One region of the Pseudomonas sp. GW456-12-1-14-TSB6 genome, then DNA from elsewhere that is predicted to be linked to it. Evidence: predicted binding sites of a transcription regulator. Region 1 holds the regulator's gene; each other region holds the start of a gene.
What was found. Region 1 encodes sigma-54, which starts transcription at its own class of promoters, with help from an activator protein. Its sites were predicted from a motif close to ANTGGCATNNANNTTGCTNT; they were not measured.

Region 1 (4,639 bases):
ACAAGAACGGCGTTGCTACCTATAAAGGTGACGTAATCATCACTCAGGGTTCGATGATCGTCAAAGGCAACACCGTGACCATCACCCGCACCCAGACCGGCGATATCGACGTCGTGACCTCGGTGGGCAACCTTGCCTACTTCGAGCAGTTGCAGACGGCGGGCGACACCAAGCCTGTACAGGGCTGGGGCGTGACCATTCAGTACCACGCCGCGCAAAACCGCGTTGTGCTGATCGACAAGGCGAAAGTCGTCGACAAGGACAACAACACCACTCAGGGCGAGAAAATCGTCTATGACACGGTGAAGAAACTGGCCAGCGCCGGTCGAGCCACTGGCAGCAAGGTCACCGAAGCGCGTCCGCGCATCGACATGGTGATCCAGCCGAAGAAGAAAACCGACGAGAAAACCCAGTAATGGCAACTCTGAAAGCTCAGCACCTGGCCAAGGCCTATAAAAGCCGCCAGGTCGTGCGCGACGTCAGCCTGTCGATCGACAGCGGTCAGATCGTCGGCCTGCTCGGCCCGAACGGCGCCGGCAAGACCACCTGCTTCTACATGATCGTCGGCCTGGTCCAGGCCGATCAGGGTCGCGTATTGATCGACGATCTGGACGTCAGCCATCAGCCGATGCACGGTCGCGCCAAGGCCGGTATCGGCTATCTGCCGCAAGAAGCGTCGATCTTCCGCAAACTGTCGGTAGCCGACAACATCATGGCCATCCTTGAGACCCGTCAGGAGCTCGACAAGGCCGGTCGTCGCAAGGAGTTGGAAAGCCTGCTGCAGGAATTCCATATCAGCCACATCCGCGACAACCTCGGCATGAGCCTGTCCGGTGGTGAGCGCCGTCGCGTGGAAATCGCCCGCGCACTGGCCACGGCACCAAAGTTCATCCTGCTCGACGAACCGTTCGCCGGTGTCGACCCGATCTCGGTCGGCGACATCAAGCAGATCATCCACCACCTCAAGGCCAAGGGTATCGGTGTATTGATCACCGACCACAACGTCCGTGAGACGCTGGATATCTGCGAAACCGCCTACATCGTCAATGACGGCCAGTTGATCGCCGAGGGCGACTCCGCGACCATCCTCGCCAACGATCTGGTGAAGGAAGTCTATCTGGGTCACGAGTTCCGCCTGTAAGCGCGACAGCATCCGACCAGCCGTCCGGGTGCTGTAACGTTGAAGCGCCTTTTTTATACGCTTTTATTGTTACAGCGCTCTAGGCAAACACGACAGTTTCAGGCATATAATTTGCTTAAGTTTGGCGCTCCGGCGCCCTGTAGTGGATGGCGCATAGCGCCGGCGAATAAGGTGTTAAGCCCCTGCCATGAAACCATCGCTAGTCTTGAGAATGGGCCAGCAGCTGACGATGACACCGCAGCTGCAACAGGCCATACGCCTGCTCCAATTGTCGACCCTGGATCTGCAACAGGAAATCCAGGAGGCTCTGGAATCCAATCCGATGCTCGAACGCCAGGAAGACGGCGACGACTTCGACAACTCCGATCCCATGGCCGACAACGCCGAACAGAAGCCCAACACCGAGATCCAGGAACCCTCCTATCAGGAGACCGCGCCGACAGTCGATAACCTCGAAGACGGCGAATGGAACGAGCGAATCCCCAACGAACTGCCCGTCGACACCGCCTGGGAAGACGTCTACCAGACCAGCGCCAGCAGCCTGCCGAGCAGCGACGATGACGAGTGGGACTTCACCACCCGCACCTCCGCCGGCGAGAGCCTGCAAAGCCACCTGCTGTGGCAGTTGAACCTGGCACCGATGTCCGACACCGATCGCCTGATCGCTGTCACCCTGATCGATTGCATCAACAATCAGGGCTACCTGGACGAAACCCTCGAAGAAATTCTCGACGCCTTTGATCCGGAACTCGACATCGAACTGGACGAGATCGAAGCCGTCCTGCACCGCATCCAGCAATTCGAACCGGCCGGCATCGGCGCACGCAACCTGGGCGAATGCCTGCTGCTGCAATTGCGCCAGCTGTCGGCCAAGACCCCTTGGCTGGCCGAAGCCAAGCGCCTGGTCACCGATTACATCGACTTGCTCGGCAGCCGCGACTACAGCCAGTTGATGCGCCGCATGAAGCTCAAGGAAGACGAGCTGCGTCAGGTCATCGAACTGGTGCAGAGCCTCAACCCGCGCCCCGGTTCGCAGATCGAATCCACTGAAGCCGAATACGTGGTGCCTGACGTCATCGTGCGCAAGGACAACGAGCGCTGGCTGGTCGAGCTGAACCAGGAGTCGGTGCCGCGCCTGCGGGTCAACGCCCAGTACGCCGGTTTCGTGCGCCGCGCCGACACCAGCGCCGACAACACCTTCATGCGCAATCAGTTGCAGGAAGCCCGCTGGTTCATCAAGAGCCTGCAAAGCCGCAACGAAACCCTGATGAAAGTGGCCACCCAGATCGTCGAGCATCAGCGCGGTTTTCTGGAGTACGGCGACGAAGCCATGAAGCCGCTGGTCCTGCACGACATTGCAGAAGCGGTTGGCATGCACGAGTCGACGATTTCCCGCGTAACCACGCAAAAATTCATGCATACCCCACGGGGCATATATGAGCTGAAATACTTTTTCTCCAGCCATGTGAGCACCTCCGAGGGCGGTGAATGCTCGTCCACGGCGATCCGCGCGATCATCAAGAAACTGGTTGCCGCGGAAAATCAGAAAAAGCCGTTGAGTGACAGCAAGATCGCTGGTTTACTGGAGGCACAAGGCATTCAGGTGGCTCGCCGCACGGTCGCCAAGTACCGCGAATCCCTCGGGATCGCGCCTTCGAGCGAACGCAAGCGGTTGATGTAAGCCACGTTACAGCGTTCCAGTGGCAGGCTCTTCGGCCTGCCGCTTTATGCACTGGCAACGAAGGAGAAGCTGTATGCAAGTCAACATCAGTGGACACCAACTGGAAGTTACCCAGCCTCTGCGCGAGTACATCGAGCTCAAGCTCAAGAAGCTCGAAGGGCATTTCGACAAGATCACCAACGTGCAAGTCACGATGTGCGTCGAAAAACTGAAGCAGAAAATCGAAGCCACGCTGCATATTCCCGGCAATGAGGTCGTCGCAAACGCGGAACATACCGATATGTACGCTGCGATCGACGCGCTGACCGACAAGCTTGATAAACAACTCAAAAAGCATAAGGAAAAGACCCAGAGCCTGCTTCAGGGCGCTACCGGTCGATAACCCCCACCCCCATGATCCGACTTGAAAGTATCCTGACCCCCGGCCGTTCCCTGGTGAACGTGCCGGGCGGCAGTAAAAAGAAAGCCCTGGAACAAATTGCCAACCTGATCGCCCGGGAAGTTCCGGATCTGGAGATGCAAGATGTATTCGAGGCATTGATTGCCCGTGAAAAACTGGGCTCCACCGGTTTTGGCAACGGCATCGCCATTCCCCACTGCCGCCTCAAGGGCTGCGAAGCGCCGATCAGTGCGCTGATGCACCTTGATGCCCCTATCGATTTCGACGCTATCGACGGCGCGCCCGTGGACCTGCTCTTCGTCCTGCTGGTGCCGGAAGCCGCCACCGATGCGCACCTGGAGCTGTTACGCCAGATCGCCAGCATGCTCGACCGCAAGGACGTGCGCGACAGACTGCGTAGCGCGCCTAGCAACGAAGCCTTGTACCAGGTTGTACTGGAAGAACAGAACAGGCCGTAACCATGCGCTTGATCATTGTCAGTGGCCGTTCCGGCTCGGGTAAAAGTACCGCCCTGGATGTCCTTGAGGACAACGGTTACTACTGCATCGATAACCTGCCGGCAGGTCTTCTGCCGGATCTGGCCGAACGTGCGCTGGTTCATACCGAAATGCTCCAGCCGCTGGTGGCCGTCTCGATCGACGCCCGCAACCTGCCGAGTCATCTGTCACGTTTTCCAGAGTTGCTCGAGGAAGTGCGCAGCCGGCATATCCAGTGCGATGTCCTGTACCTCGACGCCGATGACGAAACGTTGCTCAAACGCTTTTCGGAAACTCGTCGTCGTCACCCGCTCAGCAACGCCAACCGCTCGCTGGCCGAAGCCATCGACGACGAAACCGCCCTGCTGGGCCCGATTGCCGATCTGGCCGATCTGAAGGTCAATACCACCAATCTGAACCTCTACCAACTGCGCGACACCATCAAGCTGCGCCTGTTGAACCAGCCGGAGCCGGGTACCGCGTTTCTGGTGGAGTCTTTCGGTTTCAAACGCGGCATGCCGGTGGATGCGGATCTGGTGTTCGATGTACGCTGCCTGCCGAACCCGTACTGGAAACCGGAACTGCGCGCGCAATCCGGTCTCGATCAGCCGGTCGCCGAGTATCTGGCGGCGCAGCCGGAGGTCGAGGAGATGTACCAGGACATTTATACGTATCTGAACAAATGGTTGCCGCGCTTTGCGGCGAGCAACCGCGCTTACGTCACCATTGCCATCGGCTGCACCGGCGGGCATCACCGTTCCGTTTACCTGACCGAACGTCTTGGCCAGGCGCTGCAGAAGACCCTGAAGAACGTCCAGGTTCGCCACCGCGACCTCAGCTAAAGGATTCACAACGCGATGCCTGCTCGGGAAATAGAAATCATCAACAAGCTGGGCCTGCACGCCCGCGCATCGGCAAAATTCGTCGGAGTGGCGGGCCAG
Region 2 (4,639 bases), on a different contig from region 1:
CGTGCTGTTCCAGGCCGACACCTACGCCGACCTGTTCGCGCAGATCGTTGCTTCGTTCGGCCCGGGCGTGGAGTTCAACCTCAAGCCCAAGCAACTGGCCAAGACCGAAGCGCTGACCGCGCTCAACCGCATCCAGGTGCAGATGAGCAGCCTGAACAAGGAAAACGGCGGTTACACGTTGATGAACTTCAGCCAGTTGCTCGACGACGAGCTGCAAGTGGTGCTGGTCTACGGCAACGACGTGCCGCGCGTGCTGGATCTGTGCGCCGAAGTCGGCATTGCCGCCGCGCCGTCGCTGGAAGCCTTGAAGGTCGCCGTTCACGTCTGACGCAATAAAAGGGAACCCTGAGCGCGACCGTCTATCCTAAAAGTGCATGCCACTATTCTGGAGCGACACCATGGGTTCCACGTTCAACGGCCTGGTCGGCCTGATCATTCTTGCGCTCGACATCTGGGCGATCATCAATGTGCTGAAAAGCGGCGCCGAGACCGGGATGAAAATCCTCTGGGTGCTGCTGATCATCCTCCTGCCGGTGCTGGGCCTGATCATCTGGGCGATTGCCGGGCCGCGGGGCAACGTGCGGATCTGACCGTTCGCACCCTGATCGGGTCGGGCCGATGAACTGAGGTTCGACCTGTCATCTTCGGCAACGTAGAATGCGCGCCTTTCCCGGGCAATCGAACCTGACGATTGGCGCCCGCGCATTCATCGGAGCACTTCACCATGACCGTCACCAAGACCAGCGAATACCTGGAAACCCTCTACGAAGGCTACGGCCAGCGTTTTCGCATGGAAAAACTGCTGCACGAAGTGCGCACCGAACACCAGCACCTGGTGATTTTCCAGAACCCGCGCATGGGCCGGGTGATGGCGCTGGACGGCGTGATCCAGACCACCGAAGCCGATGAATTCATCTACCACGAAATGCTCACCCACGTGCCGATCCTCGCCCACGGCACCGCCAAGCGCGTGCTGATCATCGGCGGTGGCGACGGCGGCATGCTGCGCGAAGTGACCAAACACGCCAGCATCGAGCACATCACCATGGTCGAGATCGACGGCACCGTGGTCGACATGTGCAAAGAGTTTCTACCGAACCACTCCAAGGGCGCCTACGACGATCCACGCCTGAATCTGGTGATCGACGACGGCATGCGTTTCGTCGCCACCACCACTGAAAAGTTCGACGTGATCATTTCCGACTCCACCGACCCGATCGGCCCGGGCGAAGTACTGTTCTCGGAAAACTTCTACCAGGCCTGCCACCGCTGCCTGAACGAGGGCGGCATCCTCGTGACCCAGAACGGCACGCCGTTCATGCAGATCGAAGAAGTGAAAACCACTGCCGGGCGCCTGCGCAGCCTGTTCCCGGACTGGCACTTCTATCAGGCGGCCGTGCCGACCTACATCGGCGGTTCGATGACCTTCGCCTGGGGCTCGACCAACCCGGCCTACCGCAAGCTGACCCGCGAAGTGCTGCAACAGCGCTTCATCGGCAGCGGCATCGTCACCCGCTACTACAACCCGGAAATCCACATCGGTGCTTTCGCCTTGCCGCAGTACGTGCTGCAAGCGGTGAACAAGCCAAGCAACGACTGATCGTTCGCGGGTCAGAAAAAGCCGAGGCCGGTGTGCGAAAACACACCGGCCTGGGCTTTTTTCATGTTGCATCGGTGTAAACCTTTTGAACGATCAATCCTGACAAAAGTCGAGATAGGTGTAAGCCCATTTGCGGGTTTGATCGAGGAGGCTCCGATGTCAAAGTGGAAAGTCACTTTCGTGGACGATCATGGTGAAACGATCGACGAAGTCTTCGAGTGCGAGGAATGCCCCAGCCATGAACGGGCAGCCCGCCTCATCAAGGAACGATTCCTGCCAGTCGCCGCCGAGCTTGACCTGAACGATCTGGAAGGGCGCACCGCCGATGCCGGCGTAAAAAGCCTGAAAACCCAGAACAGCATCGAAATCCGCAGCATCACCCCAATCTGAATCTTCATTTTCTTCATGTACCAGGCCTTGGCAGCGGCTCTATCTTGGGGCTACTCTGCAAGCGAGATCAGCGAACGGATCGCTAAGGTCTGGTCTTGTCAGCTACATGCTTGTTTCCCGCCGGCAACGCGGTTGCCGTGAGCACCCGGGCCCTGTGGGCCAGTGCAGGGAATACGGAAAGTCTATCCATCTATGCGAGGGGGACGATTCATGAGCACAGCCTATCAAGAAGACATCAGCAGCAGCGTGCTGCGCCGCATGAAAGAAGGCGGTTTCGATTTTTCCCGATTCCATCCCATCGAGTTCTACGCCATTTTCCCGGACGAGGAGCGGGCGCGCAGGGCGGCAGGCAAATTTCGCGGTGAATCCATCAATGCCCAGGTCAGTGCGCGCGACGACGGCGCCTGGTCTCTGGAATTGAGCAAGGTGATGTACGCAACCTACGACGACATTGGCGATTTCGAGCAGGGCTTCTCGGCGGTGGTCGAGCCCTTGGGCGGCATCATCGAAGGCTGGGGCGTGAAACAGGAGATCCGCAACCGGCATCGTTTGAACTGATCACTCTCGCAACACGTCGAGCTACGGCTGACCTTCGGGTCGGCCGTTGTCGTTTCTACGGCCCCGAAAGCGCATGGCAAAACCCTGAAACAAGAAACCGGTGCAAAAAAAAGCCACCTGAAAAGGTGGCTAAAAGGGAAGACCGCAAGGAGAGGAAACCGGTCAGGGTTACGGCCGGGAGGGCTGCCGAGGCAAGCCGGATCAGTGAGGCTGCGTACTTCGTCAGCGACGTTTTTGCAGCGGATGCGCGGATTATCCGCAGTGGCCTGCGGGCAGTGAAATCAACTCTGACTATGCTGGTGATAGGCGACGGGATTGCGTCGCAATGAAGCGGGGGCGATCAGGTTGGAGCATTTGCCGCACAGGAATGGTGCGGCGCGTGTGGCGTGAATATCCAACCGATTGAAATCAAAGCGTTTATGCCGATGGCACGGGCCTTGCGAAGGCCTGTATGTCCGGAGTGACAAGGAGTACGGCATGATCCGCACCTATTTTGATGAGATGTACGATGCCGGCGGCCAGATCCGCCCGCATTACCGGGAGTTTGCCCGCTGGCTGGCCGAGACACCTGACGAGCTGCTGGCCCAGCGGCGACGCGAGGCCGATCTGCTGTTCCATCGCGCCGGGATCACCTTCACGCTCTACGGGGACGAGCAAGGGACAGAACGCCTGATTCCCTTCGACACCATTCCGCGCAGCATTCCGGCCAGCGAGTGGCGGATCGTCGAGCGCGGCTGCATCCAGCGGGTCAAGGCGTTGAACATGTTCCTCGCCGATCTTTACCACGAGCAACGCATCATCAAGGCCGGGATCATTCCCGCCGAACAAGTGCTGGCCAACGAGCAATACCAGTTGGCGATGCAGGGGCTGGATTTGCATCGCGATATCTATTCGCACATCTCCGGCGTCGATCTGGTGCGTGACGGCGACGGCACGTATTACGTGCTCGAGGACAACCTGCGCACGCCGAGCGGCGTGAGCTACATGCTCGAAGACCGCAAGATGATGATGCGTCTGTTCCCCGAGCTGTTCGCGGCCCAGCGCATCGCGCCCATCGATCATTACCCGAACCTGCTGCTCGACACCCTGAAAAGCTCAAGCCCCATCGACGACCCCAGCGTCGTGGTGCTGACACCGGGACGCTTCAACAGCGCGTTTTTCGAGCATGCGTTTCTCGCCCGGGAAATGGGCGTGGAACTGGTGGAGGGCGCGGACCTGTTCGTGCGCGACGACAAGGTCTTCATGCGCACCACCGACGGACCGAAAGCGGTGGACGTGATCTACCGCCGGCTCGACGACGCGTTCCTCGACCCGCTGGCGTTCCGCCCGGATTCGATGCTCGGCGTGCCGGGACTGCTGTCGTCGTATCGCTCCGGCAACGTGGTGCTTGCCAATGCCATCGGCACCGGCGTGGCGGACGACAAATCGGTGTACCCGTTCGTTACCGAAATGATCCGTTTCTACCTCGACGAAGAACCGATCCTGAAGAACGTGCCGACTTGGCAATGCCGTAACCCGTCCGAGCTTTCCCATGTGCTGGCCAATCTTCCGGATCTGGTGGTCAAGGAAACCCAGGGCTCCGGCGGTTACGGAATGCTGGTGGGGCCGGCGGCGACCACGGCGGAAATCGATGCGTTCCGCGAGCGGATCAAGGCCAAGCCCCACGCGTACATCGCGCAACCGACGCTGTCGCTGTCGACCTGTCCGACCTTTGTCGAAAACGGCATTGCGCCGCGCCACATCGACCTGCGCCCGTTCGTATTGTCCGGCCGCGAAACCCGGGTCGTGCCCGGCGGTTTGACCCGTGTCGCCCTGCGCGAAGGCTCTCTGGTGGTGAATTCATCCCAGGGTGGCGGAACCAAAGACACCTGGGTGGTCGAGGATTGAAGGAAGCCTGCCATGTTAAGTAGAACTGCCTCGGATCTGTACTGGATGTCGCGTTACCTGGAGCGGGCGGAAAACCTCGCGCGGATGCTCGATGTCAGCTATTCGCTGTCGCTGATGCCGCAGGACGGCCGTGGCGACGGTCTGCACGAACTGGCGATGCCGCTGCTGATCACCGGCACGCTGGACGACTACCTGGAACGTCAC
Region 3 (4,639 bases), on a different contig from region 1:
GCCGAAGCACCGTTGGCCGTCCACACACCGTTGGTGACAGTGCCCGGTACCCAGCCAGTGAGTTTCAGGTCGCTGCTGATCACGGCAGGCGGAGTGCTGACCTGAGTCAGCTTGCCAGTAGAGTCAAAGGTCATGGTCGATGCGACAGGCGCAGTGACTTTCGGATCGCTGCCGGTAGCATCCGGGTTGCGACCGTCCACCAGGGTGTAGACCTTCCAGGTGTTGGCGCCTGTCTTCACCATGTACTGATCCATGACATGGGAGTTGCCCTGGCTGTCATAGATCGGAGTGCTGAACGACTTGGTGTAGGTCGCGAGGTTGGTCGGGTCGAACTTGCCGGCCGCTACTGTGTCGTCGATCACCGGAGCCGTCGAGTTCAGGTTAATGGTCGAGGTCACCAGCGAGGTGGACTTCGGCGCCAGGTTCGAGGTGTCGATCTTCAGATCGGTCAACACGCCGTTGATGATCTTGCCGTTGGAGTCCACACCGTAGCCTTGCAGACGCGAGGTGTAGTCAGTGTTGGTGATGAAGCCGTCCTTGTCGACCTTGAACGTACCGGCACGCGTGTAAGAGATCGAACCGTTGTTGCTCAGGGTGAAGAAGCCCGAACCATTGATCCCCATATCCAGCACGTTGCCGGTGTTGTTGATGTCGCCTTGGGTGAACTGCTGGGAAACGTTGGCCAGACGCACGCCGTTACCAATGACCTTGCTGCCGCTGCCCAGGCGAGTCGCCGAGTAGACGTCTTCGAATTCTGCGCGGGACGATTTGAAACCGGCGGTCGCGACGTTGGCGATGTTGTTGCCGGTCACGTCCAGTTGCTTGTTGGCTGCATAGAGACCGCTAAGGCCGATATTGAAAGACATATTCCACTCCTTTGTGCCGGTTAGTCGGCTCTATATACCAATGGTTTGTACTTTGGACAGAGCGACGGTGCCCTTGCCGGACAGGTTGAGCATCAGCTCGCCGCCAGTCTGGCTGATCGTCACGCTGGTGACCGTGGCTGGCAGGTAGGTCGCCAGATCGGTCGCGGTGCCGTTGATCGAGGCGTTGGCCTTGACGGTGTAGGTACCGGTTTTCACCAGGTTGCCGTCCTTGTCCTTGCCGTCCCAGGTGAAGCTCGCATCGCCTGCGGCGCGACTGCCCAGATCAATGGTGCGAACGGTGGCGCCGCTGCTGTCGGTGATGGTGACGGTACCGCCGGCAATCGACGACGGAACAGTGACCGAACCGGTCATGCCTTTGCTCGGATCGTCCAGCTGAACCGTATTGGTCTGCACAATCACATTGCGACCCACCAGCGACGAAGCCTGCAGGGCTTGCGACGAGTTGTAGTTGCCGGCCAGCGAACTGACGGTGCTGTTGAGGGTGGTGATCCCCTCGAGGCTGCTGAACTGAGCCAGCTGGGCAACGAATGCGCTGTTGTCCTGCGGGTCGAGCGGGTTCTGGTTCTTCAGCTGAGTCACCAGCAGTTGCAGGAACGCGTCCTTGCCCAGGGCCTGGCCGCCAGTCGAGCTGTTGGTGGCCGAAGCGATGCCGCCGGTGGTGGTGCTACTGGTCTTCTTCGAAGAGTTGGCCAGTATGTCGTTCATCGTCAGGCTGCTGGTGGTATCGGTAACACTCATGGCAGTCGCCCCTTATTACTGACCGAGGGTCAGTACCTTCTGCATCATGGTTTTGGCGGTGTTCATCATTTCGGCGTTGGTCTGGAACGACCGGCTCGCGGAAATCATGTCAGCCATTTCTTCCACCACGTTGACGTTCGGGTAGTAGACGTAGCCTTTGGCGTCGGCCGCCGGATGGTTCGGCTCGTAGCGCGCTTCGAGGTTGCTCTGGTCTTCGACCACGCCCATGACCTGCACGCCCTGGCCCGCAGCATCCTGGTTCTGGAACAGCGAATTGCTGCCGCCGCTCTGGCCGCCCTGGAACATGGTGGCGAACACCGGGTGACGGGCGCGATAAGTCTGGTCGATGCTCGACGAGACGGTCTCGGCGTTGGCGATGTTCGAGGCCACGGTGTTGAGACGGGTGGTCTGGGCGCTCATGCCGCTGCCGGCAATGTTGAAAACGCTGGACAGGGACATGGATTACTCTCCGCGCAGGGCTGACACAAGCCCTTTGAATTTGCTGTTGAGCAGGGTGAAGCTGGCCTGGAAGCCGACAGCGTTTTCCGCGTAGTTCGACTGTTCCAGTTGGGCGTCCACGGTGTTCTGGTCGATCGACGGCTGCATCGGCGTGCGATACATCAGCGACTCGTCGCCATTGCCCAGGCCTTCAGCTTCGATGTGACGGCTGTTGGTCATGTTCAGGGCGATGGTGCCGTTGGCGTTCTTCTGGCTCTGTGCTTCAAGCACTTTGGAGAACTCCAGATCCCGCGCCTTGTAGTTCGGGGTGTCGGCGTTGGCGATGTTGTTGGCCAGCACTTCGGCACGCTGGGCGCGGAAGCCCAGAGCCTTTTCGTGAATGCCGAGCGCTTTATCGAAGCTGATGCTCATGTCGGGAACCTTCAGGTGACCGGATTTTTCGTAACTGGGTTATAGCAAGCGGCGTGCCAGTTTTAGAAAGCCCCGGATTACGGGGCTTTGCACGCAATCGGCAAAGCGGCAATGCCAGAAAAGCGGCAACCGGTTTCCGCCGGATGCCGCTTTTCTGCCGCCTGCCACCGGCAAAACCTTCAGGCATAAAAAAACGGGAGCCCCTGAGGACTCCCGTTTCTTGTGGCGCCGGTGTTTCACTTTGCCTGGTAGATGATCCCCGGGCTGCACTGAACCATCTGGTAATGATCCGGCAGACCGTTCAGCGCTTCGGAAGCGCCAAGGAACAGATAACCGCCCGGCTTCAGCGTGCTGTGAATGCGCAACAGGATGTCCTTCTTCACCTCGGCGGAGAAGTAGATCAGCACGTTGCGGCAGAACACGATGTCGAACTTGCCCAGGCTGGCGTAGCTGTCGAGCAGGTTGAACGAGCGGAATTCCACCCGGTTCTTGATCGGCGCCTTGATCACCCAGCGCCCCGGCCCTTTCGGGTCGAAGTAGCGCTGCAGACGATCGGCGGACAGACCGCGACCGATCGCCAGGCTGTCGTACTCGCCGGTCTTGCAGTTGGTCAGCATGCTGCCGGACAGATCAGTGGCGACGATCTGCACGCCCATCTTCAACTGGCCGATGTTGGTCCGCTCGAACTCGTCGATCGACATCGACAGCGAATAGGGTTCCTGACCCGACGAGCAGGCCGCCGACCAGATCCGCAGACGCTGGTTGGGAGCGGCCTTGATCGCCTCGGGCAGTACCTTGTTCTTCAAGACTTCAAACGGATAGGTGTCGCGAAACCACAGGGTTTCGTTGGTCGTCATGGCATCGACCACCTGCTCGCGCAAACCGCTGCGTGGCTGGGTCTGGATGCGCTGAACCAGCTCACCCAGGGACTTGATGCCTTGCTGCTCCATCAGTTTGTTGAGACGGCTCGAGACCAGATACTGCTTGTTTTCACCGAGCAAAATGCCACAGGCTTTTTCCAGGAAGACCCGGAACTGTTCGAAATCCAAATTACCCGTAGACAAATGATGCCGCCTCTTAAATCGTGTTGAACGCCAGGGGCAGAAGGCCCTTAGCTGATGTCTGCTGCTTTGATCCGGTCGACTACCCGGGATGCCAGGTCATCAGGACGGAATTTGGCCAGGAAGTCATCGGCACCGACTTTCTTGACCATCGCCTGATTGAACACACCCGACAACGAAGTATGCAGGATGATATGAAGCTTTTGCATGCGAGGGTCGCTGCGGATCTCGGCCGTCAGGGTGTACCCGTCCATCTCCGGCATTTCGATGTCGGAGATCATCATCAGGAACTCTTCTTCCGGCTTCTTGCCCTCGTCGACCAGCTTGCGCAGGTAATCCAGCGCTTGCCTGCCGTCGTTCAACGCCACCACTTCGACACCGACCGTCTGCAGGCAACGCGTCACCTGCTTGCGCGCCACCGACGAGTCATCGACCGTCAGCACCCGCAGCGACAGCGCCTTGCTCTGGGTCTCGACATCCACCACGCCGACCGAAATCGCTTCCGGGGTCGGCGCCACTTCCGCCAGCACCTTCTCGACGTCGATGATTTCGACTAACTGATTGTCGACCCGAGTCACAGCGGTCAGGTAGTGATCGCGTCCGGTGCCCTTGGGCGGCGGATGAATCTCTTCCCAGTTCATGTTCACGATACGTTCCACCGAGCGCACCAGGAAACCCTGGGTCTTGGTGTTGTATTCCGTGATGATCACGAACGGACTGTTCTTGTCTTTCAAAGCACCGGAGCCGGTCGCCATCGCCAGATCAAGGATCGGAATGGTCGCCCCCCGGATATTCGCCACCCCGCACACGACAGGACTGGACTTGGGCATCAGCGTCAGTTGCGGGCACTGCAGCACTTCCCGAACCTTGAACACGTTGATCCCGTAGAGCTGCTGGCCGTCGAGACGGAACAACAACAGCTCCAGGCGATTCTGCCCCACCAGTTGCGTGCGCTGGTTCACCGAATCCATTACACCAGCCATGCCCAGACTCCTACACCAACGCCAAGTGTTGTTGCGACGCACATTCATTGCTAAACGGCACGGCGCTTGCTTTTTAACTCGTATGAACGCTCAAACGACA

Region 2: a site for sigma-54 is predicted at 2,973-2,992, ahead of AC07Y2_RS11070 (circularly permuted type 2 ATP-grasp protein). Genes of this name have one in related genera too.
Region 3: a site for sigma-54 is predicted at 2,537-2,556, ahead of flgB (flagellar basal body rod protein FlgB). Genes of this name have one in related genera too.

The regions. Positions count from the first base shown of each region.
Region 1 is NZ_JBWKZE010000005.1:164,076-168,714, reverse strand. Features, by position in the region: gene lptA (lipopolysaccharide transport periplasmic protein LptA) at 1-416, shown strand, start outside; gene lptB (LPS export ABC transporter ATP-binding protein) at 416-1,141, shown strand; gene AC07Y2_RS06540 (RNA polymerase factor sigma-54) at 1,329-2,822, shown strand; gene hpf (ribosome hibernation-promoting factor, HPF/YfiA family) at 2,896-3,204, shown strand; gene ptsN (PTS IIA-like nitrogen regulatory protein PtsN) at 3,216-3,680, shown strand; gene rapZ (RNase adapter RapZ) at 3,683-4,540, shown strand; gene AC07Y2_RS06520 (HPr family phosphocarrier protein) at 4,556-4,639, shown strand, end outside.
Region 2 is NZ_JBWKZE010000009.1:171,313-175,951, reverse strand. Features, by position in the region: gene AC07Y2_RS11095 (hypothetical protein) at 1-328, shown strand, start outside; gene AC07Y2_RS11090 (PLDc N-terminal domain-containing protein) at 399-590, shown strand; gene speE (polyamine aminopropyltransferase) at 725-1,600, shown strand; gene AC07Y2_RS11080 (hypothetical protein) at 1,757-1,990, shown strand; gene AC07Y2_RS11075 (ribonuclease E inhibitor RraB) at 2,201-2,548, shown strand; gene AC07Y2_RS11070 (circularly permuted type 2 ATP-grasp protein) at 3,026-4,435, shown strand; gene AC07Y2_RS11065 (alpha-E domain-containing protein) at 4,448-4,639, shown strand, end outside.
Region 3 is NZ_JBWKZE010000010.1:51,523-56,161, forward strand. Features, by position in the region: gene flgE (flagellar hook protein FlgE) at 1-866, opposite strand, end outside; gene flgD (flagellar hook assembly protein FlgD) at 897-1,625, opposite strand; gene flgC (flagellar basal body rod protein FlgC) at 1,641-2,084, opposite strand; gene flgB (flagellar basal body rod protein FlgB) at 2,088-2,495, opposite strand; gene cheR (protein-glutamate O-methyltransferase CheR) at 2,732-3,559, opposite strand; gene AC07Y2_RS11575 (chemotaxis protein CheV) at 3,607-4,539, opposite strand; gene flgA (flagellar basal body P-ring formation chaperone FlgA) at 4,622-4,639, shown strand, end outside.